DNA from 3 places in the Promicromonospora aerolata genome. Region 2 is predicted to be linked to each of the others. Evidence: riboswitches for the same ligand, from Rfam matches in the RefSeq annotation. Region 2 holds a riboswitch; each other region holds the start of a gene.

Region 1 (10,164 bases), 3.0 Mb from region 2:
CTGCGTCGCCGCCACCAGGTTGCGGAGGGACTCCTTCGTCTCCGCGTAGGCGCGGGTCTTCAGGCCGCAGTCGGGGTTGACCCAGAGCAGCCGCGGGTCGATCGACTTGGCCGCCAGCGTGAGCAGCTCGGTGACCTCGTCGACCGACGGCACCCGCGGGCTGTGGATGTCGTAGACGCCCGGACCGATGCCGCGCGCGTACCCGGCGTCCGCCAGCTCCGGCACGATCTCCATGCGGGACCGCGCGGCCTCCACGGAGGTCACGTCGGCGTCGAGCCCGTCGATCGCGCCGATGACCTGGCCGAACTCGGAGTAGCACAGGTGCGTGTGCACCTGGGTGGCGGTGCCCGCCCCGGCGGTCGAGAGGCGGAAGGACCGTACCGACCAGTCCAGGTAGCCGGCGTGCGCGGACCGGCGCAGCGGCAGCAGCTCGCGCAGCGCGGGCTCGTCCACCTGCACGACGCCGATGCCGGCCTCCTCCAGGTCCGTCACCTCGTCCCGGAGGGCGAGTGCCACCTGGTCGGCGGTGTCGCCCAGCGGCAGGTCGTCACGGACGAACGACCACGCCAGGATGGTGACGGGACCCGTGAGCATGCCCTTGACGGGCTTGTTCGTGAGCGACGCCGCGTACGCGGTCCAGTCCACGGTCAGCGGCGCGGGCCGCGACACGTCGCCCCACAGGATCGGCGGCCGCACGCAGCGCGAGCCGTACGACTGCACCCAGCCGTGCACGGTGGTCGCGAAGCCGTCGAGCTGCTCGGCGAAGTACTGCACCATGTCGTTGCGCTCGGGCTCGCCGTGCACCAGGACGTCGAGGCCCAGCTCCTCCTGGAGCGCGACCGTGCTCGCGATCTCCGCGCGCATGGCTGCCGTGTACTCCGCGTCGGACAGCTCGCCCCGCACCCAGGAGGCCCGGGTGCGGCGGATCTCCGCCGTCTGCGGGAACGAGCCGATGGTCGTGGTCGGCAGCGGCGGCAGGTCGAGCCTCGCCTGCTGGGCCGCGGCGCGCTCGGCGTACGGTGCGCGCTCGGCGTCGGCGGGGGTCAGGGCCGCGGTGCGGTCGCGGACCTCCGGCACGACGACGCCGGGCGCCTGGGCGCGCGACCGCACCGCCGCGCTGGACTCGGCGAGCGCGGCGGCGACCGCCGCGCGGCCCTCGGCCAGACCGGTGGCCAGCGTGACGACCTCGGTGACCTTCTGGTCGGCGAACGCGAGCCACGACTTCAGGCCGGGGTCGAGGCGGGGCTCGTCGGCCACGTCGTGCGGCACGTGCAGCAGGGACGTCGAGGTGCCGACGGCGACCGCGCCGGCGCCGAGCGCGGCCAGGCCCTGGAGCGTGGCCAGGCGGGCGTCGAGGTCTGCGCGCCAGATGTTGTGCCCGTCGATGACGCCCGCGACCAGGGTCTTGCGCTCCAGGCCCGGGACGGGGCCGTCGGGTACGGCGCCCTTGACGAGGTCGACCCCGATCGCCTCGACGTCGGTGCCGGCCAGCAGCGCGAGGCCGTCGCCGGCCGCGCTGCGCAGGTCGCCGTACGGCGCGGTGACCAGGATCGCGGGACGCTCGGCGGCGCCGTCGCCGGCCGACGCGGGGGAGAGGTCGGTCGCGAGGCGGCTGTAGGCCCGGCGGACGGCGTCGGCCACCTCGTCGAAGGGGACGTCCAGCAGGTCGGTGACCAGGGCGGGCTCGTCGAGCTGTACCCAGGGCGCACCCGCGGCGGCCAGTGCCTGCAGCAGCCCGGCGTAGGCGGTGACGACGTCGTCGAGCCGGTCCAGCGGGTGGAACCCGTCGGGGGCGCCGTCGGCGGGCTTGCTGAGCAGCAGGAACGTCACCGGGCCCACGAGCGCCGGGCGGGTCACGACGGCCTGTCCGCCGTCGGCGGGGTGCGCGAGCTCGCTGAACTCACGCACCACCCGGTCGTCGGCGAACCCGATCGGGGTGGCCGGCCCGATCTCCGGGACCAGGTAGTGGTAGTTCGTGTCGAACCACTTGGTCATCTCGAGCGGTGGCCGGCCGCCCTCGCCACGGGCCAGCGTGAAGTAGCCCTCCAGGGAGAGCGCGCCGTCGCCGGCCAGGTCCCGGAACCGTTCGGGCACCGCGCCCAGCAGGGCGACGGCGTCGAGCACCTGGTCGTAGAACGAGAACGAGCCGGGGACGGCGGCGGAACCGGCGTCCAGACCCAGGTCGACCAGATGTCGTGCGGTGGCGAGCCGGAGCTCGGCGGCGGTGTTCTCCAGCTCGTCGGTGGTCGTGCGACCGGCCCAGAGCGCCTCTACGGCGCGCTTGAGCTCGCGGCGTCGGCCGATGCGCGGGTAGCCCAGGATCGTGGCGGGGGAAAGGTGCGAGTGCGTGACTGCCATGCGTATCAGCTCCATCGGACCTGGCGTTAGCACCTTGCCCGGCATCGGCGATCCGGAGGCAGGTTGCTGCGGTGTCGTTGAGCCAGGACTCTCGACCGCTCTGGATGATGAGCCTGGATCGTAGGCATGCCCGCGATGTGGTCGAAAAACCGTCCACACCTCGGGACGAGCAGGTCAGAGCTGCCCGCCGACCATGCAGCTGCTGCCAGGTTCACGCGGTTCCTGGCAGCAGCTGCATGGTCAGAAAAAGCGTGCCAAGCGGGTTCGGGTCGCCGCGAACCAGAGCGCGGCGGCCGCTCCGGCAAGTGCCGCACTGGCCGCCGGCGGCCCGGCGGGCCCGAGCGGTCCGATCGCCGTGCCGCAACGACTCCGAAGGGAGGGGGAACGGGTAGGCCAGGACGGCACTACGGGCCCTTCGGATGCGCGGGGAGGCACCGGCTCCCCGGACGTCGGTCACGGGGGAGCGGGTGGGCGAGGTCGTACCTCGGGGGTCTCTACAGGGGCATCTCGGGCTACCGGAGTACCGGCAGCCCGAACCTGGATGCTTCTGGAGACCTCATGCGGCGAAATTATCAGACGGCGGCAGCGGTCGCTGCCACGCGACCTCGCGGTCGAGCTGGCCGGTGGCGCGGAACAGTCGCACCTGGTGGGCGTCGGGCAGCGCGGTGGCGAGGGCGTCCGTCGTGGTCGCCGCGAAGCCGAGCTTCTGCCAGAAGCCGCCCGACCGGCGGGAGAACAGCCAGGCCTGGTGCGCCCCGGCGTCGGCGGCCCGGTCCAGGGCGAAGCGGGCGAGGCGCAGGCCGTCGCCGGCACCGCGCCGGTCCGGACGGACGGCGACGCTACGGACCAGGGCGTGCTCGCCGCCGAGCTCGAATCCCGTGGTCGCGCCCACGGCCCCGGCGTCGTCGCGCTCGAGCCACAGGTGCACCGCCGGCTCGGCGAGGGCGGCGACCGTCAGGTCGGCGGTCCGGAGGAACGCCGCCAGGTCGTCGAGGTCGTCGGGGGTGGCGGGGCTGAGCACGGCGGGATCCTACCCGCGGCGCGTGCTGCGCGGCCGCCTCGCCCGTCAGAAGGGCAGCCAGACGACGGCGGCGAGCGCCCCCAGGTAGAGGGCCTGCTCCGCGAGGCGCCGGCCGACGGGGGTGGCGGGTGATCCGCCGAACAGGATGCCGCGCCGGGCCGCGGAGATGTTGGCCGGCGTCATGGCGAGCGTCAGGAGGCCGAGGCAGATCGCGGCGGCCGGGGCGGTGACGGGCACGAGCAGGCCGACCCCACCGAGCAGCTCGAGGGCTCCGGTGCCCGCGACGAGCAGGTCGGGGCGGGGGAGCGTGGGCGGGACCATGCGTTCGAGGTCCTGGCGCACCCGGGGGATGAGCCGGCCCGAAGCGGCCAGGAGGTAGATCGCGGCGGCGCCGACACGGGCGGCGTCGTGCCAGGAGTCGAGGGCCGGCACCGCGACGGTGCCCAGCAGGCGGGCGACGGCGGTGACGCCGAGCAGGAGGACGGGGAGCGGTACGGGCATGGCCGAATCCAATCTTGACGGTGACTAGTTCATGCGACACCTCACCATCTTCGGTGCTATCTTGTCAATGGAAAGATGAGGCGAGGGTGCCCGCGGCACGCGGTGCGGAGGAGGCGGGATGAACTACCACCACGGAGACCTGCGGCGGGCGATGACCTCGGCCGCCGCGACGGCGGTCGCCGAACGGGGGCCGGCCGGGCTGAGCCTGCGGGAGCTGGCCCGCCTCGCCGGGGTGTCCCACGCGGCGCCGGCGCACCACTTCGGGGACAAGGCCGGTGTGCTCACCGCGGTGGCGGCCGAGGGGTTCAGGCTGCTCACCGCCGCCCTGGCGGAGGCGGAGGACGACCTGCTCGCCTCGGGGCTCGCCTACGTGCGGTTCGCCGTCGACCACCCCGGCACTTCGCCGTGATGTTCGACCGCAGCCTCCTGCACGGGGACGACGCCGAGCTGCGTGCGGCGGAGCAGACCGCCTCCGCCGCCCTGGCGGGGCTGGCGTCCGACGCCGACGCCGCGCGCGCCGCCTGGTCCGTGGCGCACGGCTTCGCGAGCCTGTGGCTCTCGGGCGCCATCACCGGGCCCGATGTCGCCACGGCCGCCGAGCCGGTGCTGTGCCGGACGGTCCTGGGGCTGCCCTGACGGTGCTCTCCGGTTGAGATGGAAATTCCCAAATGTCCCAGTATGAGACATGATGGTGCCGCCTTCTATCACCAGGGGAATACCGTGACCGCGACCACCTCCGGGGCCGCAGCGCTCTCGGACGTGCCCACGTCCACACCTGCACTCGTCGCCTGCGACGTCGAGGGCACGCTCGTGCGTGCCGGTCGCCGGCCGACGCCCGCCGTGCTGGACGCGATCGCGGCGGTCCGCGCCGCCGGCCACCACCTGGTGGTCGCCACGGGCAGGTCGCTGTCCGGGGCGGTGCAGGCCGCCCGCCAGCTCGGCGTCCACGACGGCTGGGTGGTCGCGGCGAACGGTGCGGTGACCGCGCGGGTGCGGCCGGACGGGTGCTCGATCGTCGACGTCGTGCCCCTGGACGCCGAGCCCGTGTGCCGGCTGGTCGCCCGGACCCGCCCGGACCTGGGGCTCGCCGCCGAGGTCGTGGGCACCGGGTACCGCGTCACCAGGCGGTTCCCCGAGCGGCAGCTCGACGGACACCAGGAGGTACTCCAGGCGCTGGACGGCGTCTGGGCGCGGCCGACGCCACGCGTCGTGGTGTACGGGCAGTGGGCCCTGCGCCTCGCCCCGGCGCTGCGCGCGTCGGGCGTCACCGCCATCCCCGCTCGGGTGGACTGGGTGGACGTCACCGCACCCGGGATCACCAGGGCGACGGCGCTCGAGAACATCCGGGTCGAGCTGGGGGTCGCGCCCTCCCGCACGGTCGCCGTCGGTGCCGGCGAGAACGATCTGGACATGCTCCGGTGGGCGGCGGTGTCGATCGCGATGGGCCACGCTCCCGAGACGGTCCGCGCCGTAGCGACCCGCGTCACGGGAACGGTCGACGAGGACGGCGCCGCCACGGCGCTCGCGGACGCCCTCCTCCCCGCAGCCTGACCCCGCGCACCCCGTCCTTCGGCTGCCCGCTCGCTCGCCGCGCCGCCGCAGCGCGGTTGGGTCAGGATGTGCGCATGGCGCACGTTCACTCGCACGGCTCGGCCGGCCCTGCCGCGCCACGCACGACGTTCCTGCTGGTCATCACCCTGGTCTCCGCGCTGCTCCTGACCCTGGTCGGCGTGTGGCTGCTGTGGCCGAACGCCGCCGACGTGCCCGACCGGATGCCGGCCAAGGCAGAGGGCACGTCGTTCGTCGACGTCACGGTCACCGGACCCGCCGACCCGGCCACCGGCAGCATCCCGGTCGAGCTGCCGGGCGGCGAGGCCTCCCGCATGCAGTCGCCCGGGCCGTCGGTCCCGCTCGCCGACGGCGACCGCATCACCGCCGTCGACATCTCTCAGGTCTCGCAGCCCGGCGTGGACCCGCTGGTGTTCATGGACTACCAGCGCGAGCTGCCGATCGCGCTGCTGGCCCTTGCCTATGCCGCCGTCGTGCTGCTGGTGGCGCGCTGGCGCGGGCTGGCGGCGATGGCCGGGCTCGGCATGGCGTTCGTGGTGCTCCTGGGCTTCACCATGCCCGCGCTGCTGGCGGGCGAGTCGGCGATCGGCGTGGCGCTGGTGACGTCGTCGCTGGTGATGTTCGTGACGCTGTACCTGGCGCACGGCCTGTCGGCGCGCACGTCGACCGCGCTGCTCGGCACGCTCGTCGGCCTCGGGCTCACCGCGCTGCTCGCCGCCTGGGCCTCCGGCGCGGCGCAGATCACCGGCACCACCGACGAGGCCTCGGCGTTCCTGCCGTCGAGCGCACCGGGGGCGGACCTGCGGGGCATCGCGCTGTGCGGCATCGTGCTGGCCGGGATGGGCGTGCTGAACGACGTGACCATCACCCAGGCGTCCGCGGTGTGGGAGCTGCGCGGCGTGGCGCCGACGGCGTCGCGGGCCGAGCTGTTCACGCGGGCGATGCGCATCGGACGCGACCACATCGCCTCGACCGTCTACACGATCGCCTTCGCCTACGTCGGCGCCGCCCTGCCCCTGCTCATGATGGTCTGGCTCGTGGACCAGTCGCCGGCCACGGCCCTGAGCTCGGGCGAGATCGCCGAGGAGGTCGTGCGCACGCTCGTCGGGTCGATCGGGCTCGTCCTCGCGATCCCGGTCACCACCGCCATCGCGACGCTCACCGTCCCCGGCCCGGCGGACGCGACGGCGGGCTCGACGACGGCCGAGCCGACGTCGGACCCGGAGCTGATGGCGCCCGTGGCCGAGGCGTGGGCGTCCCAGCGGGTCCCCGGGACGTCGGCGACGTAGCAGGATCGGCGATGCTGCCCACGTTCCGTTCCAACGCGCGCAGCAGCGCCGTCGCGTCCTCGCGCTCGGCCGGGCCGAGGTCGCCCGCCGTCGCCTGCTCGATCCGAGCCCAGATCGCGGCGACGCGCGGACGCAGCGCCTGGCTCGCCGGTGTGGGCTCCACGAGGGTGACCCGCCGGTCCGTGGTGCTGGGCCGACGACGGACGAAACCGGCGCGCTCCAACCGCTGGACGGTCCGGGTCATCGACGCCGAGTCGGTGGCGACGTGCTCGGCCAGGTCCGTCTGGCGCTGCGGCCCGTGCTCCCACAGGAACATCAGCAGCAGCTCCTGGCCCGGGTGCAGCCCGAGGGGGCGCAGCAGGTCCGCGGCGAGCGCCCGGTGCGCCCGCGCGAGCGAGAAGATGGCAAGGCTGAGCGGCCCGGTGGCGAACGGGTTCGACTCACTGTCCCGGTCAGATGTCATGCCGTCCAGCATAGGACTCGTCCTGCGTGGTAGGCCGGGCTGGGAATAGTGGGGCGGGTCCCGCTGGTTACCTGTCTCGAACAGCAAAACTATCCGGAACGAGGGAACACGATGCGCGCAGTAGTTTTCGACGAGTTCGGCGGCCCGGAGGTCCTGCACCTCGGCGAGGTCCCGGAGCCGGAGGCCGGGCCCGGACAGGTCCGCGTCCGGGTGCAGGCCGTGGGCGTCAACGCCTTCGACGGCAAGGTGCGGTCCGGGGCCATGGAGGCGGTGTTCACCACACCGCTGCCCGCCGTGCCGGGCCTGGAGGTCGCGGGTCTCGTGGACCAGGTGGGCGCCGGCGTGACCGGGGTCGCCACCGGTGACCGGGTCGCCGGTCCGGCCGGCCGGGGCGCCGCGGAGCTGGCCGTCCTGGACGTGTGGGCGCAGGTCCCCGTCGGGCTGGACGCGCCGCAGGCGGCGGCGCTGCCCGTGGTGGCCGAGACGTCCCGGCGCGCGCTGCGCCTCCTCGACCTGAAGCCGGGGGAGACGCTGCTGGTGCACGGCGCGAGCGGCGGCGTCGGCGGGCTCGCGACCCAGCTCGCGGTCGCGGCAGGCGTGCGCGTGATCGGTACGGCGTCGCCGGTGAACCAGGAGCGTGTCGCGGGGTACGGGGCGACGCCCACCACCTACGGCGACGGGCTCGTCGACCGGATCCGTGCGCTGACCCCCACCGTCGACGCGGTGCTGGACACGGCGGGCAGCGGCGTGCTGCCGGACAGCATCGAGCTGCGCGGCGGCACCGACCGGGTGCTCACCCTTGCCGACCCGGCGGCCCATGCGCTGGGCGTGCAGTTCTCCGAGGGGTCCGAGCACTCGGCCGAGGCCCTCGCCGACCTCCTCGACCAGGTGGTCCGCGGTGCGGTGTCCGTCCCGGTCGCGAAGGTGCTGCCGCTTGCCGAGGCGGCACGCGCGCAGAGCATCGTCGACGACGGGCACGCCGGCGGCAAGGTGGTCCTCGTGCCGTGAGGGCGGCGCGGTGGGCGGCGCCCGCCGGCGATCAGGCGCGGGCGGCCTCGCCGGCCAGGCTCTCCAGCTCGGCGGCCAGCAGCTGCTCGCCGTCGAGCCCCATGGTGCCGAACGCGCCCACGATCTCCAGCGAGACGAGGCCGTGCACCCGGTACCAGGTCGACAGGGCGAGCCGGAGTGCCGGCGCGGCCGCCGCCGGGAGGCCGAGGGACGCGCCCCACCGGCACAGGTCGGCGTCGAGCGCCGAGCCGGCGGCCGGCTGGGGTCCGGCGGCGACAGCGACCTCCTGGAGCGTCGTGACCAGGGCGAGCATGCTCCGGCTGATCGGGCTGACGCTCACCAGCGGGTCCACCGCCTCGCGCCGGCTGCCGGTGAAGAGCATCGAGTACCGGCGCGGATGGTCCAGCGCCCAGCGGCGCCACGCGTGTGCGATGGCGGACAGCCGATTCGCGGCCGGACGGCCCGCCGCCGCCTGGGCCGCGGCCTCGACGGCGGTGCCGAGGTCGGCGTATCCGGCCAGGACCAGCGCGTCGAGCAGCGCCTCACGCGACGCGAAGTAGTGATAGAGCGCGGGAGGGGTCATGCCCATGGCCTTGCCGACCGAGGCGAGCGACAGTCCGTGCGCGCCCCCGGTGTCGACGAGCTCCAGCGCCGCCTGGACGATCTCGTCGACGGTCTGCCGCCGGAGCCGTTCGCGCCGGGTCAGGGGCCGGGTGTCGTCGTCGTCCACGGGCATGGCGCGAGCCTAGTACGCGCGGCGGCCGCGGCCCGGCGGCGCTCGTGGAACGGGCCCGGAGCGGGCCGTGGAGCGGGCCCGCGGCTCAGAGCACCACCCAGCCCAGCAGCCCCGCCGCGATCACCACCGCCCACGGCGGCGCCGACCACTTCGCCAGCGCGACGAACGCCGCGACGGCGAGCGCCAGGGCACGTACCGGGTCGGCCGTGTCGAGGACCCCCTGGGTGAGCACCGGGTCGTACAGGGCGGCGGCCAGCAGCCCGACCACGCCCGCGTTCACGCCGGTGAGCGCACGCCGGACGTGCCGCGCGCCGCGCAGACGCTCCCAGAACGGCAGCGCGCCCACCACGAGGAGCGCCGAGGGCACGAAGATGGCCAGGAGCGCGATCGCCGCACCGGCGAGCCCCGCGGGCCCGGACGTGGTGACGGCACCCAGGTACGCCGCGAAGGTGAACAGCGGGCCCGGTACGGCCTGCGCCGCGCCGTAGCCGGCGAGGAACTGGTCGTGGCCCACCAGGCCGGACGGCACCAGGTCCGCCTGCAGCAGCGGCAGGACCACGTGGCCCCCACCGAAGACGAGCGAGCCGGCGCGGTAGAAGATGTCGACGAGCCGGGCCACGCCACCGTCCCGGGCGGCCGCCAGCAGGGGCAGGACGACGAGCAGCGCACCGAACACCACGAGGCAGGCCACCGCGACGGAGCGCCGGACGGGCACGGAGAACGGCTCGTCGTCACCGTCGCCGGGTGGGTCGGGGAGCCACAGCAGCCCCGCGGCGCCCGCCAGCACGATCACGCCGACCTGGCTCAGCACGACCGGCAGCCCCAGCGCCGACGGCGCGAGCAGCGTCGCGATCACAGCGGCCCCCATGATGGTCGCGCGGCGCGCGTCCGGGGCGAGGGTGCGGGTCATGCCGAGCACCGCCTGCGCGACGACGGCGACGGCCGCCGCCTTGAGGCCGCCGATCCACCCCGCCCCGGCGTCGCCCCCGAACGCCGTGACCCCGTACGCGAACGCGACGAGCAGCACGGCGGACGGCAGCGTGAACCCCGCCCAGGCGGCCAGCAGCCCGCCGATGCCCGCCCGTCGCAGCCCGATCGCCATGCCGACCTGGCTCGACGCGGGTCCGGGCAGGAACTGGCAGAGCGCCACCAGGTCGGCGTACGCACGGTCGCCGAGCCACCGGCGGCGCACCACGAACGCGTCACGGAAGTAGCCGAG
Region 2 (10,164 bases):
GGCCGGCCAGCACCCCGGCCGACGGCGGTTTCACCGGCTGGTCCATGCTGGGCGTCCGCCCGGCGTCGGGCGCCGACGCGCGGGGCACGTGGCTGTCCTGGGAGGTCAACGCCCGTGCCGAGCAGGTCACCGTGTCCGGACCCCGGTCGCTCGAGGTCGGCGGGTCCGCAGCGGTCACCGCCGTCGTCGTGCAGGACGGGACCCGCGAGGTGCCCGTCGCGTGGCCGGTGTCGTCGGCCTGGGCCGGCGAGCGGGTGTGCACCACGGACGAGACCGGTCGTGCGGCCCTGCGCGAATGCCCGCGTGGCACGGTGCTCGCGCTCGACCCGGACACGCACGAGCTGACCGCTCTGCGCGCGGGTGAGGCCACGGTGACCGTCACGGTCAACGGGCAGACCGGCGAGCTGTCCGTCCGGACCACCTCGGAGGACGGTAGATTTGCCTCATGAGTGATTTCGAGGTGGCCCGTAGGCAGAAGCAGGAGCCGACCGCGACCCTGCTGGTACGTGCGATCGTGTGCTTCGCGCTGTTCCTCGGTGGGTTCGCGCTGATCGGTATCGGCGCGATCGGTGGCGCGGCGTCGTCGCCGTACCTGTTCGTGGCCGGCATCCTGGCCGTCGGGCTGGCGTTCGGCCTGCCGATGGCAGGTGCCACCGAGCGCTGAACTCCGAGCGCTGAACTCCGAGCGCTGAACTCCGGCGGGGACTCCGCCGACCGAGCGAAGAAGGGCCGTAGCCGCGCGCTGCGGCCCTTCTTGCTGCCGTTTTTCCGGTTCCTACCGTGCTGTCGGAGCCCTATGTCACTCGTCGGTCACAGGTTTGTTAGAACTGTTGACAGATTCGGGGGCAAGTGCAAACGTGACCTGCACCACCACGAAGGAGAGGGACGGTAATGGCTCAGTACAAGAGGCTCGGCGGGATCATGGCGATCACGCTCGCCGCGACAACGGGACTGACGGCCTGCGGGTTCGGCGGGTCGAGCGGTGAAGAGAGCGGCGACGGAGCCACCCTCGATCTGCTCGTCCCCAGCTACTCCGACGCGACCCAGGGTCTCTGGGAAGACGTGATCACCGGCTTCGAAGATGCGAACCCGGACATCAACGTCAAGCTCCAGGTCGAGTCGTGGGACAACCTCGAGTCCGTCATCGCCACGAAGATCCAGGGCGGCGACGCGCCGGACATCTACAACGGCGGCCCCTTCGCCGGCTTCGCCGCCGACGATCTGCTGTACCCGGTCGAGGAGGTCACCTCCGACGAGACCTACGCGGACTTCCAGCCAACGTTCCTCGAGAACGCTCAGGTGGACGGGACCACGTACGGACTGCCGTGGATCGCCTCGTCCCGCGCGCTGTTCGTCAACGACGCGCTCCTCGAGGAGGCGGGCGCCGAGGTGCCGACCACCTGGGACGAGCTGCTCGAGTCGGCCAAGAAGGTCTCGAAGCTGGGCGGCGGCGTGGCCGGCTACGGCATGCCGCTCGGTTCCGAGGAAGCGCAGGCCGAGGCAGCGGTGTGGCTGTGGGGCGGCGGCGGAACGTTCGGCGACGCCGAGCAGATCACCATCGACACCCCCGAGAACCTCGTGGGCGCAGAGTTCGCCGAGAAGATGATCGACGAGGGTGCGACGCAGGCCGACGCCGGTGCGTCCGACCGCAGCCCGCTCTTCGACATCTTCGTCCAGGGCAAGATCGGCATGCAGGTCGGCCTGCCGCCGAGCGTGGGCCAGATCGAGTCGGACAACCCGGACCTCGAGTACTCGATCCACCCGATCCCCACCGAGGACGGCAGCCCGTTCACGCTGGGCGTGGCCGACCACCTCATGGCGTTCCAGAACGACGGTGACAAGCAGGAGGCCATCACCTCCTTCTTCGACTACCTGTACACGGCCGACGTCTACGTCCCGTGGGTCGAGGCGGAGGGCTTCCTCCCCACCACGCTGTCCGGCTCGGAGCCGCTGGCCGACGACGAGGCGCTCGCCCCGTTCCTGGAAGGGTTGCCGGACGCACAGTTCTACCCGAGCACCAACCCGGACTGGAACGCCGCGGACTCCGCGTTCAAGGCGCTGTTCGGAAAGCTCGCCGGCGACACCTCGGCGAAGGACACCCTCGCCGAGATCCAGGCACAGGTCGACGCGGGCTGATGCCTCCCGCACACGCAACGCTGAACTGAAAGCGCGGGGAGCCTCGTGAAGGACCTGTTGAAGGCCCTGCCGTGGATCGGGCCCGCGGTCGCACTCATCGCGGCCGTGGTCCTGTTCCCGGTGGGCGTCATGTTTTGGAACTCGACGCGCGACATCAGCCAGAGCGGGCTGGACGACGGTGGGGTAGGCCTCGCGAACTTCGCGGCCGTGGTCGGTTTCCAGTATTTCTGGCCGATCCTCGGACGCACCGTCGTATGGGTGGTCGGCGTCGTGGGCGCCACCCTCCTGGGGTCGCTCGCGCTCGCCGCGCTGCTGAACAAGTCGTTCCCCGGTCGCCGGCTGGTGCGCATGGCCGTCATCGTGCCGTGGGCGTCGAGCGTGGTGATGACGACGATGGTGGTGCACTACGGCCTGGAGCCGTACTTCGGCATCATCAACTCGTTCCTCGTCGACGTCGGCCTCATCGCGTCGCCGGAAGGCTACGGCTGGACCAGGCACCCCGTCACGGCCTTCGCCTGGGCCATGGTGGTCGCGGTCTTCGTGTCCTTGCCGTTCACCACCTACACGATCCTGGCCGGGCTGCAGACCGTCCCGGGCGAGACCGTGGAGGCCGCCCGCCTCGACGGTGCCGGCGGGCTACGGACGTACTTCAGCGTGGTGCTGCCCCAGCTGCGGGGTGCGGTCTCGGTGGCCGTGCTGATCAACATCATCAACGTGTTCAACTCGCTGCCGATCCTGCGGGTCATGACGGGGTCCATCCCGGGCTACAGCGCCGACACCATCATGACCATGATCTTCAAGTATCTGCAGAACCAGCGGCAGATCGACCTCGCCAGTGCACTCTCCGTGATCGCGTTCTTCGTGGTCATCGTCATCGTGGCCGTGTACGTGCGGGTCGTCCGCCCCCTCAAGGAGGTCTGATGACTGCGATCGCCGAATCGGGGACGACCCCACGCCAGGCGACCCGTCCGCCGTCGGACAACCGCCGGCGGGTGCGGAAGTACACCGCTGACCAGGTGCCGATCGGGTCGGTCCTGCTCCGCATGTTCACCGGGCTCGTCGTGGTCGCTGTGTTCCTGCTGCCGTACCTGATCATGTTCTTCGGCTCGGTGAAGACGAAGGCGGAGATCAGGTCGGTCGATCCCACCTACTTCCCCACGGAGTGGCACTGGGAGAACTACGTCACGATGTGGTCGACGCCCGAGACCCCGCTGGCGCAGAACGTCATCTCGACCCTGGTGATCTCGCTCTGTGCCACCCTGCTCGTGCTAGCGGTCGCGCTGCCTGCCGCGTACTACACGGCGAGGTTCCGGTTCCGGGGGCGGCTCGTCTTCCTGTTCCTCGTGATCGTCACCCAGATGATCCAGCCGGCGGTGCTCACCTCGGGCCTGTTCCGCGAGTTCATCGCCATCGGGATCCTCGACACGTGGGCGGCCATGATCCTGGTCAACGCGGCGTTCAACCTCTCGTTCGCCACCTGGATCATGCACAGCTTCTTCGCGGCGATCCCGCGGGAGGTCGACGAGGCGGCGCAGATCGACGGCGCCGGCACCTTCGCCGTCCTGACGAAGATCAACCTGCCGCTCGTGTGGCCGGGCATCGTGACCGCCGTCATCTTCACGTTCGTCGCGTCCTGGAACGAGTTCGCGGCCTCGCTGGTGCTGCTGACGACGCCGGGCAACCAGCCGTTGTCGGTGGCGCTCACCAAGTTCGTCGGCCAGTACGAGACCTCCTGGCACTACGTGTTCGGGGTGTCGATCGTGGCGATCGTCCCGGTGATCATCCTGTTCATGGCCATCGAGAAGCGGCTGGTGGGTGGCCTGGTGGCGGGCTCGGTGAAGTAGCGAGGCGCCGCCCTCGGGTACCAGGTGAACCAGGGCGTCTCGACCGCCGGACGGAATCCGTCCCAGTGCTGGACAATCGCTTAGCATGGTGGCGATCCCATCCAGAGCGGTCGAGAGTCCTGGCTCCCTGACACCGCAGCAACCTGCAGACTTCCTGCCCCGCAGCCGTGGCGCGTGGACGTAAGGTGCTCACGCCAGGTTCGATGGAGCAACCATGGTTGTCGAGGCATATCCGCACCGCCCCACAGTGTCGTTCGAGCTGATGCCACCGCGTCGGCCCGAGGCCGCGCCCAACTTCTGGGAGACGGCACAGCGGCTCGTGGCGGCACGGCCGGACTTCGTCTCCGTCACCTACGGCGCCGGCGGGGGTGACCGGGCCACCTCGCGCGAGGTGCTCGCCACGCTGCTCCGGGGCACCCCGGTGCTTCCGGTGGCCCACCTGACCTGCGTGGGGGCGTCCCGCGAGGACGTGTCCGAGGTGATCGACGAGTTTCTCGAGGCCGGCGTGCGCTCCTTCCTCGCCCTGCGTGGCGACCCGCCGCGCGACGAGCCGGACTGGCGTCCGTCGCCGGACGGTGTGCGCTCCAGCGTGGACCTGGTCCGGCTGCTCACCCAGGTGGACCAGCGCCGCGTCGCCGCTGACGCCAGCGCCGCCCTGCGCGCCGCCACGCGCCCGCTCACCATCGCCGTTGCGACGTTCCCGGACGGGAATCCGGGAGCCGGCACCACCCGGGACCAGGAGGTGCGGCGACTGCTGGAGAAGCAGCAGGCCGGTGCGAGTTTCGCGATCACCCAGTTCTTCTACCGGGCCGAGTCCTACACCGGGTTCGTGGAGGCTGCCCGGTCGGCCGGGGTGACCATCCCGATCCTCGCCGGGATCCTGCCCACCACCGAGGCACGCCGGCTCCGCCGCGTCCAGGAGCTCACGGGCGTGGTCGCACCCGCAGGCCTCCTGCGGGACCTCGACGGGCTCACCGCGCCCGACGGCGCCGTCGACGCGGAGGCGCAGCACGAGCACGGCATCCAGTACTCCGCCGCCCTGGCCCGCGAGGTGCTCGACGCCGGTGCGCCCGGTGTGCACGTCTACACGTTCAACAAGCACCGCCCGGCTCTCGACCTGCTAGAACGCGTAGGCCTGTCAGGCCGCGCCGCCGCCTGACTGCCGGCCCCCGTGATTGCCGAGCGCAGAGTTGGTCGCGGTTGAGGACTCTTCAGCCGCGTCCAACTCTGCACTCGGCAGCCGCGGCGGTAACCATGTCAGGTGTCGGCGCGCTCCTGGCCGCTCATCGCCTGGATGGACTGCATCACCTGTTCGGTCAGCTCTCGTCGCGCCTGAGCGGGCTTGGTGCCGGCCGCGATCTGCCGCGAGGGGTCGATCGGCACGCCGAAGTGCAGCTCGACCCGGGCGAACCGCGGCATCTTGCCGATGGGCTTCACCTTGTCCGTGCCGAGGAGGGCCACCGGGACCACCGGTGCCTTGCCGGTCAGGGCCAGCCAGGCGACCCCGGTGTGGCCCTTGTGCAGCTTGCCGTCGCGTGAGCGGGTGCCCTCGGGGTAGATGCCGAACGCGCCGCCGCGCTGCAGCACGGCCAGCGCGTCCTCGAGCGACCGCTGCCCGGCGCGCGGGTCGTCCCGCTGCACCGGGATGTCCCCCATCTTGGTGAAGAACCAGCGGGAGAGCCGCCCCTTGATCCCCTTGCCCGTCCAGTACTCGGCCTTGGCCAGGAACGCGACGTGCCGCGGCGCCATGATCGGGATGAGCAGCGAGTCGATGAACGACAGGTGGTTGCTCGCCAGGATCACGGCGCCGCGCTTCGGGATGTTCTGCAGGCCAGTGACGCGCGGGCGCAGAAGCACGAGCACGAGGATCGAGAGGATGAGCTTGAGGAACCGGTACGTCACCGGCCTATTGTGCACCCCTCAAGCGACCCTGTGGACGGGGTGATATGTGGTGAAAAAGACTAAAGAGACCTACAAACCCCCGGGGGAGATCAGGAGGCTCGGTCGCCCGAGTCCTCGCCGCCGTCGACCGTCTCGACCGCCGCGACCTGGGTCTGGACCTTCCGGACCCGGGCTACGTCGAGCTTCTCGCTGCGGTCGAAGCGGTAGACGCCGTTCTCCTCCTGAAACACGTCGGTGAGCTGCGTGTAGCAGTAGCCGAACATACGGGGGTCACCGAGCAGCGCCTCGGTGAGCCCACGGAACCGGGCGTGGAACTCCTCCTCGTCCGCGACGCGCTGGCCGTAGCCCCAGGAGTCCGGTGAGCTGCCCGAGGCGGTGGCGGCCGCCTCGGGATTCCACCAGATGCCGCCGTACTCGCTGACGAAGTAGGGCTGGCCCCGGTACGGCACCGACAGCTTGGTGCCGTTGTCACGCGTGTTCTCGTACGGGCGCCCCTCGGCGAGGCCGCCCACCTGCTTCGCGAACTCGGCCGGCTCCTGCTCGTACAGGTGCGAGTCCCAGATGTCGGTCTCGAGGACGCGGTGCGAGTAGCCACTGGCGTCCAGCACCGGCCGGGACGGGTCGGCCACCTTGGTGGCCAGCCACATGGCGCGGGTGACGTCGTCGAGCTGGGTGATGCGGTCGTGCAGGTCCTGGTGCGTCTCGTTGAGCGGGCACCAGCCGATGATCGACGGGTGGGAGTGGTCGCGCTGCAGCGCCTCCATCCACTCCGCGACGAACGACGTCGTGGGTCGCTGGCCGTCGGCCGGCGTGCCGTAGCCGCTGACGCCCCAGTCGCCGAACTCGCCCCACACCAGGTAGCCCAGCCGGTCCGCGTGGAACAGGTAGCGCTCCTCGAAGACCTTCTGGTGCAGCCGGGCGCCGTTGAAGCCGGCCGCGAGGCCCAGCTCGATGTCGTGTGTGAGCGCGTCGTCGGACGGCGCGGTCATGAGCGACTCGGGCCAGTAGCCCTGGTCCAGGACGAGGCGCTGGAACACCGCATCGCCGTTGATCCGTACGACCTGCCCGTCGATGGAGACGGAGCGCAGGCCGGCGTAGGAGCGCACGGAGTCGACGAGGGTGCCGTCGGCGTCGTGCAGCGTGATGTCCACGCCGTACAGGTGCGGATCGCCGGGGCCCCACGTGCGCAGCCGCTCGGACGGGACGACGACGCGCAGCGCCGGTGCCAGGTCCAGGTCGGCGCGGGCGGTGGCGGTCGCCACCTCGCCCTCGGCGTCGGTCACGGTGACCGTCACCGCGTGCCCGCGCCGGTTCGCGGACAGCGGCACCACGACGTCGAACGCCGAGCTGGCGAGGTCCGGCGTGATCCGCGGGCGGCGCAGGTGCGTGGCGGGTACGGGTTCGAGCCACACGGTCTGCCAGATCCCCGTGGTGCGGGTGTAGTTGCACTCGAAGTTCGCGTAGCGGTTGCTCTGCTTGCCGCGGGCCTGCGGCCCGTGGCGCGTGTCGCGGGCCCGCACGACGACGGTCACCGTGTCGCCGGGAGCCGCGATGCCGTGCAGGTCGGCCGTGAAGGGCGTGAAACCTCCGCGGTGTCGGACGACCTCCGTGCCGTCCACCCACACGGTGGCGTCGTGGTCGACGGCGCCGAAGTGCAGCAGGACGTGCGGGTCGTCGCCGACGGCGGACCAGTCGGCGGGGACGGTGACCTCGCGGCGGTACCAGACGGCCTCGAGGAAGTCGGTGTTCTCGATGCCGGAGAGCTGTGACTCGGGCGCGAACGGCACGACGATCTCATTCTGGAGCGGCCGCTGGACCAGCCCGCGCTCCAGGCCGGAGTCGCCCGGGTCGATCTCGAACTGCCAGGTGCCGTTGAGATTGAGCCAGTGGTCCCTGGCCATCTGCGGGCGGGGGTACTCGGGGCGCGGCACGGCGGTGGCCGTTGGAGCGCCGGCGGGTGAGAAGCGGTCGAGGAAGGTCATCAGCTGCTCCATTGCGTCTACGACAGGTGCGCGGCGATTCAACACGTCTTCCGATCGGAATGCAACGTTGTATCACCGAAGCGCGCGTGGCGGGCACGCCGTCGGGGGCCCCGCAGGCCCCCCGACGGCTCAGCCGCGGCTGCTCTCGCGGACCAGCAGCCGGTGCGGGACGAGCGCGTCGACCGGGTCGGCGGCCTGGTCGGCGAGCTGCGTGATGATCCGGTCCACCGCGGTCTCGGCGATCGCCCGCAGGTCCGGTGCCACGGTGGTCAGCGAGGGGTTCGAGAACCGGCCGTCCTCCGTGTTGTCCCAGCCCGTGACGGCGAGGTCGGCGGGGACCCGTACCCCGTTCAGGCGCAGCGCGTGCAGTGCGCCGAGCGCCAGCTCGTCGTTGGCGCACACCAGGCCGTCGATCTCACCGATCCGGGGCAGCACCTGCTCGACGGTCGCCGCGCCCGACGAGCGGGAGAACTGGGGGACCTGGAGCACCCAGCGCTCGTCCGCCTCGATGCCGGCGGCGGCGTGGGCGTCGAGGAAGCCCTGGACCCGCTGGGCACCGGTCCGGCCGGCACCGCGTGGCTCGGCACCCAGAAACGCGAGCCGGCGGCGGCCGCTCTCCAGCAGGTGCGCCGTGACCTGGGCGGCGGCATGGACGTTGTCGATGCTCACGTGGTCGGTGCGGCGCTCTCGGGCCGGGTCCGGATCGGCGCGCTCACCCAGCAGCACGAGGGGTACCGAGCCGCGTGCCTCGTCGATCTCGGCAGGCGTCAGCTCCAGCGGCGAGAAGATGATGCCGTCGATCGCCTGGACGTCGAACCCGCGCGCCACCTGGAGCTCGGTGTCGCGGGAGGACCGGGTCTCCTCGATGAGGACGCGGTAGCCGCGTGTGCTGCCGACGTCGATCACCTCGTGGGCCAGTACCGAGAAGTACGGCGCGTGCACCCAGGGCACGGCGAGGGCGAGGGTGTTGGTGCGGCCCCGACGCAGCTGCCGTCCGGCGAGGTTGGGCCGGTAGCCCAGCTCGACGATCACGGCCTCCACCCGTGCCCTGGTCGCGTCACCGACGCGGCCGGTGTCGTTGACAACGTTGGAGACGGTCTTCCAGGAGACCCCTGCCGCGGCGGCCACCTCCTTGATGCCGACTCGGCGGCCCGCTTGCTCCGACAACCCTTCACTTCCTTCCGCACCGTTGCCCCTTGACGGGACGCCCGGCCTAGTCCATCGTGATCCAACGTTGGAGCGCAACGTTGCACCATAGGAGGTCGACGATGACCGTGCTACGAGGACGTGGCATCCCGGGGCAAGGCAGCCCCGTGACCGCGTCAAGAACCCGCAGTCGTGCGGAGAATTCCGGCGGCCTGAGCCGCCGCGACCTGCTTCGCGCCGCCCTGGTGGGCGCCGGCGGAGTGGCGCTGGGCGGGACGCTCGCCGGCTGCGCCACGCCGGACGCCGCCGGCTCCGGCCGGACGGCGGTCATGATCTGGGACCTCTTCTCGGGCGGCGACGGTGCGCTCATGCAGGAGATGGTCGGCGTGGTCGCGTCGGCCAACCCGGACATCGCCCTCGACTCGACGACTCTCGCCTGGGGGCCGCCCTACTACACGAAGCTGGCGATGGCGTCGTCGGGCGGGCGACCGCCCGAGGCCGCCGTCATGCACATGTCACGCCTGGCCGGGTACGCGCCGGGCGGGCTCCTGGAGCCGTTCGACCTGGACGCGCTCGCGGACCTCGGAGTGGGCGAGGAGCACTTCGCCCCCGCCGTGTGGGAGAAGGCCCAGTTCGACGGGCAGCTCTATGCCCTCCCCCTGGACACGCACCCGTACATCGCGTTCCACAACCCGACGCTCATCCAGGAGGCGGGTCTGGCGACGCCGGACGGCAAGCTCGACCTGGACGCGGTCGCCGGGGCCGACAACTTCCTCGCGTCCGGCCGTGCGCTGGCCGAGGTCACGGGGGAGACCGGCGTCGGATGGGGCTACCAGCGCGACCCTGCCGGGTGCTGGCGCATGTTCTGGGGCCTCTACTCCCAGAACGGCGGCGGCTACGAGCTCACGCCGGGCCGGCCGGCCGCCCTCGACGAGGAGGCAGCGGCCGAGGTCTTCGAGTTCCTGCAGGCCATGGTCGACGGCACGGTGGCCGCGAAGAACCAGGACGGCAACGCCGCGTCCGCCCGTTTCATGGCGGAACGTACGGGCATCATGTTCGCCGGCGAGTGGGACCTGCCGATGTTCCGCGACGCGTTGCCGGACGTCGGGGCCACGCAGTTTCCCGCGATCTTCGACACCCCCGCGAACTACGCC
Region 3 (10,164 bases), 260 kb from region 2:
GGTGCTGGCGATCGAGGTAAAGCTGAACCGACTGCCGAACGACAAGGATGTGAAGCATCTCCGCTGGTTGAAGGAGAAACTGGGCGACGACCTTCTCGATGCCGTTGTGATGACGACCGGGCCGCTCGCTTATCGTCGACCCCAGGACGGGATCGCAGTGGTTCCGTTGGCACTGCTCGGACCATGACGAAGGCTGTGGACAACGGTGTGGAAAGGCTGTGGACAGACCTGTGGACGAGCACGAGCTGACCGGCGGCAACACCACCGGCGTCGTGCGGGTCGGCGACACCGTGCACCGCGCGGCCGGCCCATGGACGCCGACCGTCCAGCGCCTGCTCACCCACGTCCGTGCCCGCGGCATGGCCGAGGTTCCCGAGCCGCTCGGCCTCGACGACCAGGGCCGGGAGGTCGTCTCGTTCCTGCCGGGCGACGTTCCGGGGTGGCCCGCCCCGGAGTGGCTCTGGTCCGCGGACGTCCTGGCCGACGCCGGCCGCCTCCTGCGGCGCTTCCACGACGCCACGGCGGGGTTCGCCCCGGCTGACGCCCGGTGGCGGCTCCCCGCGACCGAACCCGCCGAGGTGATCTGCCACAACGACGCGGCGCCCTACAACATGGTCTTTCGCGCCGGCCGGCTTGCGGGCCTCATCGACCTCGACACCGCTGCGCCGGGTCCACGGGTCCGGGACCTGGCCTACCTCGCCTATCGGATCACGCCGCTGTCGGGTGACGCCTTCGCGGGGGTGGGTTACGGCGTCGGGCACCTGGACCCGATGGCGCGGCTCGACGCGTTGATCACCGCGTACGGGTACCCGTACCCGCGTGCCAAGGTGCTGGGCGCGATGGTCGACAAGCTGCACGACCTGGCCGGCTGGACCGAGGCACGGGTCGACGACGGCGGTCCGGCCGAGCTGCGCGAGCACGCCGCCATGTACCGCGCGGACGCACAGCGGATCGTCGCGCTCGTCGCGGCCGCCGAGCGAGACTGACCCGGCGGTCGGCCTGGGCCGGGCCGGGCCGAACGGCCGCCCGGAGCCGGGAGCCGGCCCCGGACCCGGCCCCGGACCCGCGCCCGGCTGATCAACTCTCGGCGGTTCGTTCGATCCGCGTGACCGCAGTGGCGACGCCGTCCTCCTCGCCCACCCGGGCGCCCAGCTCACGTGCCGCGTCGGCCCGGCCCGCCGCGTCGTCGATCGCCGCGGCGAACCGGTCGGCCGTGACCTTGCCGGTCAGCGCAGGGGCGCCGATCCCCAGCTCGTGCACCCGCCGCGCCCAGAACGGCTGGTCGCCCAGGAACGGCCGGATCACCTGGGGCACCCCGGCCCGGAGGGCGGCCGCGACGGTGCCGACGCCCCCGTGGTGCACCGCGACTGACGTGCGGGGCAGGAGGAGGCTGTGCGGTGCCTGGTCGAGCACGTGGACGGTCTCCGGCACACGCGAGGGCCGGAGCGCACCCCAGCCCGTCGCCAGGACCGCGCGTCGCCCCGAACGGTGCAGCCCGTCCAGCACCGCATCCGTGAAGGCTTCCGGGTTCTTGACGACCATGCTGCCGAAGCCGACGTACACCGGCGGCTCGCCGGCATCGAGGAACCGGTCCAGCGCCTCGGACGGCGCCCAGCGGCCGTTCGGCGGCAGGCTCCAGAACCCGGTCGGCGCAAGCTCGGCCGGCCAGTCGTCCGGCGCGGGCAGCAGGTGCGGGCTCCACGCGTGCAGGACGCCGTCGCGGGCCACGCGCTCGGCGAGTCCCGTCGTCGGACCGGTCAGGCCGAGCACCTCGGACCGCCAGGACCGGACCATGCGGCGGTACGGGGCCTCGATGACTCCGGCCAGTCCCCAGCTCGCCCGGTTGAGGAACCGGGGCGGCGGGACCGGGCTGAGCGGTGACGGGAACCGCACGGTAGGGGTGAACAGCGGGATGGGGAGCGCGGCGATCGACGGCACCCCGAGCAGGTCCGCGAGGTGGGGTGCGCCGAGCGTCTTGGGCGCGTAGACGACGACGTCGGCGCCGCTGTCCCGCAGCGTGGCCAGGTCGTCGAGCCAGCGGCGGAGCAGCGGGAGTGCAGACCGGGCCGCCGTGATCGACGCCCGTGCCCCCTTTCCTGCCACCTGCTCCTGGAGGGCGAAGACGCCATCGTCGAGCGGCGCGACCGGGAGTCCGCGGGCCGCCGCGTCCTCGGTCAGTCGGCGTGGTGCGGCCAGCAGCGGCTCGTGGCCGGCCCGGGCGAGCTCGAGGCCGAGTGCCGCGAACGGCTCGACGTCACCCCGGCTGCCCATGGTGACCAGGAGAACCCTCATCGGGTGGCCTCCCACTCGTCCAGGAGCGCGGGGAAGCGATCCGCCATGAAGGCATACATGTCGCGCATGTTCTCCAGCCGCTTGCGCCGGCCGGGGTCGTCGCCCACCGCGGCGAGGCCGTGCGCGGCAAGCTCCTGGAACGCGTCGAACTCCGCCATCTTGGCCCGGAAGGCCCGGCCGAACACGTCGTCGGTGAGCCGGTAGCGGTCGCGGCGCTCGCCGCGACGCCGGAATCGCTCGACCATGCCGGCCTGGTCGAGCTGGCGCAGGGCCACGCTCATGCTGCTCTTGGCGACGGCGAGCCGTTCGCACAGGTCGGGTGCGTCGGCGCTGTCATCGTCCGACGCGAGCAGGTGCCCGACGACCCGGCCGGCCGTGCGGCTCAGACCGAGCCGCTCGTAGAAGAGCCCGGCCTCTTCGGTGAAGTCCTCGATGGCGCTCATGCGGCAAGCGTACCGCTTGTTCGGTCCGTTCCGAACACTCTGAACGGGGAACTTCTCCGACTCGGCGGCGCGCGCCGGCCGCCGGCGACCTTTGCGCCCATATGTTGAGACCAAAATATGAGACGCGCGTTGACAGCGGATGTGCCGCAGCCCAGGATGACGGCAGGTCATGAGTGCCAGCGCCAAGCCCCGGCTCGCTGGTCGGCAACCCTCCCTCCGCGGCGGGGTGCTCCGGGTGACGACCTGGCCGCGTGCAGCCGCGCGTGGCAAGCGCGGGGGAATCGCCCCCAGGACTGTGCTGGAGGACGCCATGTCGGCAACCACTCTCACCCGCGACGCTGCGGTGACCGGCGTCGCACCGCTGCGCCCCGTGGTCGGTGGTGCGACCCTCGTCCCCCTCGTGGACGGCACCCGGGTCCCCTACGCCAACCTCGATGTCGCGGCGTCCGCCCCGGCGCTGCAGGCCGTGGCCGACCGGGTCACCCAGGTGCTCCCCCTCTATGCCAGCGTGCACCGTGGCGCGGGCTACCTCTCCCAGGTGAGCACCGCCCTGTACGAGACCGCCCGCCGCACCATCGGTGCGTTCGTCGGCGCCCGCGACGACGACCTCACGATCGTCACGCGCAACACCACCGACTCCCTGAACCTGCTCGCCGGCTGCGTCCCCGCGCAGCCCGACGGCGAGCCCGGCCGCGTGCTCGTCCTCGACGTCGAGCACCACGCCAACCTGCTGCCCTGGCAGCGCGGCGCCGACGCGACCGTGCTGACCGGCGGCTCCACCGTGGCCGAGACGCTCACCCAGATCCGCGACGAGCTGGCCGACGCCGCCGCGCACCGCCAGTACGCGCTCCTCGCGCTCACCGGCGCCTCCAACGTGACGGGCGAGTCGCTGCCCGTCGACGAGATCGTCGCGGTGGCCCACGAGTACGGCGTACGCGTGGTGCTCGACGGCGCCCAGCTCGTGCCCCACCGGCGCATCTCCCTGGAATCCACGGGCGTCGACTACCTCGCCTTCTCCGGGCACAAGACGTACGCGCCGTTCGGTGCGGGTGTGCTCGTGGGCCGCCGGGACTGGCTCGACACCGGCACGCCGTACCTCGCGGGTGGCGGCGCCGTGCGACGAGTGCGCGTCGCCGGCACCGACTGGCACGACGGTCCCGCCCGGCACGAGGCCGGTTCGCCCAACGTGATCGGCGCCGTGGCGCTCGCCGCGGCGTGCGAGGAGCTCGCGGCGCTCGCGCCGGAAGATGTCGTGGCGCACGAGAACGCGCTGCGCCACCGGCTCGTGTCCGGGCTCGAGGCGATCGACCGCGTCGAGGTGGTGCGCGTGTGGGCGGACGCCGTCGACCCCGTGGGCGTCGTGACCTTCACGGTGGCCGGCTACGACCCGGGCCTCGTCGCCGCGTACCTGTCCGCGGAGCACGGCATCGGCGTGCGCGACGGGCGCTTCTGCGCGCACCCGCTGCTCGGCCGCCTCGGGTTCGACGCCGGGGCGGTGCGCGCCTCGGTCGGTGTCGGCACCGCGGGCGAGGAGGTCGAACGGCTCGTCGCCGCCGTCGGCCGGCTGGTGGCGGAGGGCCCGCAGGCCGGCTACGACGTCGTCGACGGCCTGTGGGTGGTGACCGACGACCCCCGTCCGGTGCCCGAGGGCTCGGGCCTCGCGGGGCTCCTGGCCACCGCGGCCGCGGGCTTCCAGGACGAGTTCGGCTGCCTCCCCGACCCGGAGTAGGTCAGAGCGGGAATGCTGCCGGACGCGGCAGGGCCGCCTCCACCTGTGCCGCCAGCGCCAGCAGGGTGAGCTCGCCGCCCGGCCGGCCGATGATCTGGACCCCCATCGGCAGTCCTGCGGGCGCCTCGGCGGTCGGCGCGGTCCAGTGCGTCGGCACGGTGATCGCGGGCAGCCCCGCGACGTTGAGCATCGACGTGAACGGCGTGTACTGGCACTGCTGCTCGAAGTTCCGCTCGGGGTCCTGGGCGTCGTACCACCCGATGGGGCGCGGTGTGAGCGCGAGGGCGGGCGTCACCACCGCGTCGTACACGCTGATCTGCGCCACCAGCGAGCGCTCGTAGCCGTTGAGCGTGCGCACCGCCTCGGCGAGCTGCCGCGCCGGCACCTCGCGCCCCGACCGGATCAGCCACTGCGTCAGCGGCTCCAGCCGGCCGAGCGTCTCCGGGTCGTCGATCGGCACCGCCGACGCGCCGCCCATCCACAGGGTCCGGAACGCCGGTGCGTACTCGGGCGCCTCGGCCAGGACCATCTCGTCCAGCGTGTGCCCGAACCCCGTCAGGGCTCCCACGCCCGCGTCCAGGGCCGCCCTGGCCTCGGGTGACACGGTGATCGCATAGAACTCGTCCCACGCCGACGTGGTGGTCACGCCGATCCGTGCGGTTCCGGATTCCGGCCCGCTCCACCCGGTCCGCGGGTCAAGCAGCGTGGCGCGCTGCGCGGCCGCCAGATAGGCGCCCGCCTCGTACGACGGCGCACGCAGCGAGAACGGATGCGCGACGCCGCCCCCGGCGAGCCGCGGGAGCATCGCCTCGAGCAGCAGGGCGGTGTCCGCGACGGTGCGCGCGATCGGGCCGTTCACCACCAGCCCGCCCAGCGAGTCGACGCCGCTGCCCGCCGGCAGCAGGCCCCGCGTCGGCTTGAGGCCGACCACGCCGCACGCGGCGGCGGGGATGCGGACCGAGCCGCCGCCGTCGGAGCCGGGAGCGAACGGCAGCATGCCCGCCGCCACCGCCGCGGCCGCACCACCGCTGGATCCGCCCGCGCCGCGCGTCAGGTCCCACGGTGTGCGCGCCGGCGGGGCGTCGACCGGTTCGGTGTAGGCGGGGAAGCCGAGCTCGGGCGCCGCCGTCTTGCCCAGGCTGACCACACCCGCGGCGTCGAGGATCCGGACGATCTCGTCGCTCTCCGCGGCCGGCGGCAGGCCCGCGAACGCGCGTGAACCGAATCCCGTCGGCACGCCCGCGCGGTTCCACAGGTCCTTGTCCCCCGTGGGCAGGCCCCACAGCCCGCCCGACGCCGACCGTGCGCCGCCGGTGCCGTCACCGTCCCGCCCGAGGGCCGCTGCGCGCTCCCTGGCGAGCTCGGGGGTGACGGTGGCGAAGGCTCCGACGGTCGGGTCGAGCCGTTCCACCCGGTCGAGAAAATGCTCGGTGACCTCCGCGGGCGTGAGGTCACCGGCGGCGAGGAGGTCACGGAGCTCGACGGCGGTCCGCTCATGCAGGGCATCCATCCGGCCAGGCTACGGCGCTCGGCACCGACCCGCGGAAATGCCGTATATGTCTCACCCGCTCTACAGCGGACCTGGCTCAATTCATGAACGCGACAACTCGCTCTCGACCGTCTGACCTGCGCATATGCGCCTTCTTTGCCGAAAGGTGCGCCCAAGAAGCAATGCCACGCCGCGCAGAATGCGCTTCTCCGGCATATGTTCGTGGAGTGTCGGCACCTTTGTGCTGCGCCACCGTGGCGTAGCAGAGGTGACGAGAAAAGTCTCGAAGGGGGAGAGAACTATGCCATTCCTCAGTGCAGGTCTTGTTGTGCCGACCCAGGTCGACTGGCTGGAGCCGCTCACGAACGCGCTGGGCGCGGTCGCAAGCTTCATCCCGAAGCTCCTCGTGTTCCTGATCGTATTCCTCATCGGGTACTTCATCGCCAAGGCGATCGCCCGGTTCGTAGGGATGATCCTGACGCGGATCGGCTTCAACAAGGTGCTGGAGAAGGCGGGTGCCAACCGGCTCCTCGCCGGGTCGGGCATCGAGCCGATCTCGCTGCTCACCAAGATCATCTACTACTTCATCCTGCTCATCGCGCTGCAGCTCGCGCTGAGCGCTTTCGGGCCCACCAACCCGGTGAGCGCAATCGTCAACGACATCGTGGCGTGGCTCCCGAAGCTGGTCGTCGCGATCGTCATCGTCGTGATCGCGGGCGCCATCGCGAATGCCGTGAAGGACCTTATCCTCAACTCCATGGGTGGGGTTTCCTACGGCCCGCTGGTTGCTAAGTCGGTCTCGTTCTTCATCATCGCGCTGGGCATTATCGCCGCGGTGAACCAGATCGGCATCGGCACCACCGTGACAATGCCCGTCCTCGTGGCATTCCTGGCCACCCTGGCCGGAATTCTGATCGTCGGTGTCGGCGGTGCCCTCATCGGCCCCATGCGGCCGCGGGTCGAGAGCCTCCTCGGCAACCTCTCGTCGGGTGGTGGCGCCGCTGCCACGCCCGCCGCAGAGCCCGGCACCACCCCCGGGACCGCGCCGCGCACGGACCCGGGCGCCTCGGGTTCGTTCCCACCGCCGCCGCGCGACATCTGAGCGCCTGACCGGCCGGTCACGACGACGCCGGGGCCGCACCGTCACCTGACGATGCGGCCCCGGCGTCGCACTGTGCGCCCGAGGATGCGGCGGCTACGACGCGCCGAGGAGCTCCTGAGCGGCCCCGACCACACTGATGAGCTGTTCCAGGTCCGGGTCGTCCTCCGTCGGCTGGAGCGCCACGGTGTCCACGCCCGCCTCGCCGTACCGGCGCACGCCGTCGGCGAGCGCCTGAGCGTCGCCCCACACGGCGTACGCCGCGAGGCCGGCGTCGTCGGCCACGTCCGCGCCCATGTCCATGGCGGTGAACTCCGCCCGCAGGCGGGCGACGGCGGTGGGCCCGGTGCCGCCCGAGACGAACTGGATCACGGGAAGGTCGACGCCGTCCCGGCCGGCGGCTGCCTTCCCCTCGGCGACCCGGGCGAGCGCCGCGGGCAGCCTGGGCAGGCCGACGGAGCCCTCGAGCACCACACCGTCACCGGCCTCACCCGCCAAGCGCAGCGACCTCGGTCCCGTCGCCGCGACCGGGATCGCCACCGGCCGGGCGGGTGGCCAGTCGAGCGCGACGTCGTCCAGGGACACGTAGCGGCCCGACGTCGTCACACGCTCCCCGGCGAGCAGCGCGCGCAGCGCCGTCGAGTACTCCCGCATGAGGGTCAGCGGGGACGCCGCCTTGGCTCCCACCTGAGCCATCCAGGGCTGCACGCCGTGCCCGATCCCGGGGACGAGCCGGCCCGGGAACATCCCGTCGACCGTCGCGATCTCCATGGCGGTGAGCGCGACGTTGCGCAGCGGCGTCGGGAGCACACCGATCCCGACCCGGAGGCGATCGGTGGCGGACAGGACCGCGCTCGCGGTGGCGATGCCGCCCGTCTGGAAGCAGTCCTCCCAGAACCAGAGCTCGTCGATCCCCGCGGACTCGACGGCACGGGCGAGCGGGATGATGCGGGTCGGTGGGGTCGACGGCCGGATGATGTACGCCAGTCTGGTCATGGCCCCACGCTGCCACGGCTCAGGGCGTCACAGCCACCCCTTACGGGCGGCGTACCAGCCCAGCTGGATGCGGGTCGAGACGCCCGCGATGCCCATGAGCACCTTGACGCGACGCTGCACGGTGCGCAGGGAGAGCCCCAGCTGGTTCGCCACCGACTGGTCGGTGAGGCCGGCCAGCATGAGCGCGAGGATGCGGCTGTCCTCCTGCTCGAGGTCGGACGCGTCCGAGCGTTCGCCCGGCCGGGCGAACGGGGTGGCATCGCGCCACACGCTCTCGAAGAGGGCGATCAGGGCGTCCAGCAGCCCGGACGGGTGGATGATCAGCGCGCCCACGAGGTCGGGTGCCAGGTCGGAGCCCTCAGTGCCCGCCTCGACGACGGTCTGGATCGGCACGAAGGCGAGGCGGTGGTCGATGATGAACAGCTTGATCGGCACCCGCTCCGAGAATCGCACGTCCTCGCCGTTCTCGATCGCCGCGGCGACGTCGTCCACCCGCAGCACACCGGTGTCCAGGAACACGCGATCCACCACTACCCGGTAGTGCACGCCCCGCGCGACGGCCTGGTCCTCCGCGGTGTTCTCGTCGGCGGGCATCACGAACACGGGCGGCTTGGTGAACGACTCGACGGTCTCGCGCGCGCCGAGCTGGAGCTGCATGATGCGGTGCTTCACGGCGTCGGCTCCGTGCACCACGTCGACGACGTCGGTGGCCGGCCGCAGTGCGGACGACCGCCGGAACTCCTCCTCGAGCTCGATCAGCTCGACCTGTGCGGCGCGGATCTCGTCCTTGCGGCGGGCGAGCAGCGCGCCCAGCGCTATCTCGGGGGGAGCCGCCTGGAAGCGGGAGTCGTCCGCGCTCTGCCGGGCGGCGAGCCCGTGGCTCTCCAGCGCACGGAGCACGTCCAGCGCGTCTCCGGGGTCGCATCCGAGCCGCCGGCCCAGCTCCGTCGCGTCGAGGGACGGAGACGCCACCAGGTCGCGGTACGCGAGGGACTGCGGCTTCGTCAGGCCGAGCACGTCACCGAGCATGGCATCCTCCCGCCGGATGAAGTTCGCCGCCGTGGTGAGGATACGGGATTGATAGCCTCCGGCACGTGATCACCGAGGACGTGCGGGTCTCCGCCGCCGGCGTCCGTCCCCCACGGTGGCGCTAGTCGCCCGTGTGCTCTGCCTCGAACCGCGCCTTGTACGACGCGGCCCCGGTGACCGACTCGAGGCCGAAGGTCACGTGCCCGACCGGGACCCGACCGTCCACCGCGTCGATCACCCGTGCCGCGTCCTGGACGGTGAACCCGCCGCACAGCTCGATGAGCTCGACGCCTTCGTCGACCAGCCCGACGGCGACCTCCGCGACCGCGGACTCGTCCGGTACGGGGACGAGCGTCGTGCGCTGCCCCTCGCGCTCGATCACCACCCGGTCGGCCACGGGATCCGCTCCCGGCTGGCCGAAGATGTAGGCCCAGCTCGCGCTCATGTCAGCCCCAGACCTTCTCGATCGACACCGGGTTGAGCTCCGACTCCAGGGGCAGACGCTCCGGGCCGCTCCACTCGCGCCCGGCCTGGGCGTCGGTCGGCCCAGAGGAAGTCGAACTCCACACCCTTGCGGAAGCGGAGGTAGGCCAGACCGAGCCTGGATCCCTCGTCCTCGTCGGCGATGTAACCGACGTACGCCTGGTGGTCACCGACCTGGAACCAGTCGGGCACATCCCGGACGCTGAACTTCTGGACGGCGGTGGGGTCGAAGATCATGACGGTGCCTCGTCTCGTCTCGGTGTGTGACGCAGGACCACGGTGGCAGGGCCAGGGTGCGGGGCGCAATCGCTGGGCGGCAGAGGCGCCAGGGCACGGGATTGGTAGCCTCCGGCACGTGATCACCGAGGACGTGAGCTTCTCCGCCGACGACGGCGCGCAGGTCGCCGGCCGCTGGTTCCTGCCGGACGGCGCTCCGGTCGGTGTCGTGGTCATCGCGCCGGCGATGGCGATGCCGATGCGGTTCTACCGGCACACGGCAGCCTGGCTCGCGGACCGTGGCCTCGCGGTGCTCACCTTCTCGTACCGCGGTTCGGAGCCCGAGCTCTACGGGCCCCTGCGGGACTCCACGGCGACCGCCCTGGAC

Evidence for each region. A riboswitch is a leader RNA that binds a small molecule or an ion and turns the genes downstream of it on or off. The one in region 2 is predicted to bind S-adenosylmethionine.
Region 1: it holds a riboswitch for S-adenosylmethionine, as region 2 does, so the genes downstream of both, metE (5-methyltetrahydropteroyltriglutamate--homocysteine S-methyltransferase) here and ACFSL2_RS17160 (methylenetetrahydrofolate reductase) in region 2, are expected to answer to the same signal.
Region 3: it holds a riboswitch for S-adenosylmethionine, as region 2 does, so the genes downstream of both, ACFSL2_RS16055 (aminotransferase class V-fold PLP-dependent enzyme) here and ACFSL2_RS17160 (methylenetetrahydrofolate reductase) in region 2, are expected to answer to the same signal.

Annotation. Positions count from the first base shown of each region.
Region 1 covers NZ_JBHUHF010000001.1:811,942-822,105, forward strand. The annotation lists gene metE (5-methyltetrahydropteroyltriglutamate--homocysteine S-methyltransferase) at 1-2,358, opposite strand, end outside; SAM riboswitch class I at 2,367-2,469, opposite strand; gene ACFSL2_RS03605 (GNAT family N-acetyltransferase) at 2,915-3,379, opposite strand; gene ACFSL2_RS03610 (DoxX family membrane protein) at 3,425-3,880, opposite strand; gene ACFSL2_RS03615 (TetR/AcrR family transcriptional regulator) at 3,999-4,289, shown strand; gene ACFSL2_RS03620 (hypothetical protein) at 4,289-4,516, shown strand; gene ACFSL2_RS03625 (HAD family hydrolase) at 4,601-5,431, shown strand; gene ACFSL2_RS03630 (YibE/F family protein) at 5,506-6,738, shown strand; partial or broken gene ACFSL2_RS03635 (MarR family winged helix-turn-helix transcriptional regulator) at 6,920-7,213, opposite strand; gene ACFSL2_RS03640 (NADP-dependent oxidoreductase) at 7,313-8,209, shown strand; gene ACFSL2_RS03645 (TetR/AcrR family transcriptional regulator) at 8,241-8,945, opposite strand; gene chrA (chromate efflux transporter) at 9,031-10,164, opposite strand, start outside.
Region 2 covers NZ_JBHUHF010000001.1:3,850,180-3,860,343, reverse strand. The annotation lists gene ACFSL2_RS17185 (phosphodiester glycosidase family protein) at 1-449, shown strand, start outside; gene ACFSL2_RS17180 (hypothetical protein) at 446-664, shown strand; gene ACFSL2_RS17175 (extracellular solute-binding protein) at 892-2,136, shown strand; gene ACFSL2_RS17170 (carbohydrate ABC transporter permease) at 2,182-3,057, shown strand; gene ACFSL2_RS17165 (carbohydrate ABC transporter permease) at 3,057-3,980, shown strand; SAM riboswitch class I at 4,075-4,190, shown strand; gene ACFSL2_RS17160 (methylenetetrahydrofolate reductase) at 4,195-5,139, shown strand; gene ACFSL2_RS17155 (lysophospholipid acyltransferase family protein) at 5,238-5,882, opposite strand; gene ACFSL2_RS17150 (glycoside hydrolase family 2 protein) at 5,972-7,864, opposite strand; gene ACFSL2_RS17145 (LacI family DNA-binding transcriptional regulator) at 7,994-9,031, opposite strand; gene ACFSL2_RS17140 (extracellular solute-binding protein) at 9,178-10,164, shown strand, end outside.
Region 3 covers NZ_JBHUHF010000001.1:3,591,188-3,601,351, reverse strand. The annotation lists gene ACFSL2_RS16075 (ATP-binding protein) at 1-187, shown strand, start outside; gene ACFSL2_RS16070 (phosphotransferase enzyme family protein) at 219-986, shown strand; gene ACFSL2_RS16065 (glycosyltransferase) at 1,078-2,292, opposite strand; gene ACFSL2_RS16060 (MarR family transcriptional regulator) at 2,289-2,735, opposite strand; SAM riboswitch class IV at 2,901-3,014, shown strand; gene ACFSL2_RS16055 (aminotransferase class V-fold PLP-dependent enzyme) at 3,046-4,464, shown strand; gene ACFSL2_RS16050 (amidase) at 4,466-5,974, opposite strand; gene ACFSL2_RS16045 (mechanosensitive ion channel family protein) at 6,282-7,055, shown strand; gene ACFSL2_RS16040 (LLM class flavin-dependent oxidoreductase) at 7,149-8,048, opposite strand; gene ACFSL2_RS16035 (helix-turn-helix domain-containing protein) at 8,076-9,077, opposite strand; gene ACFSL2_RS16030 (DUF6506 family protein) at 9,199-9,522, opposite strand; gene ACFSL2_RS16025 (hypothetical protein) at 9,519-9,797, opposite strand; gene ACFSL2_RS16020 (alpha/beta hydrolase family protein) at 9,916-10,164, shown strand, end outside.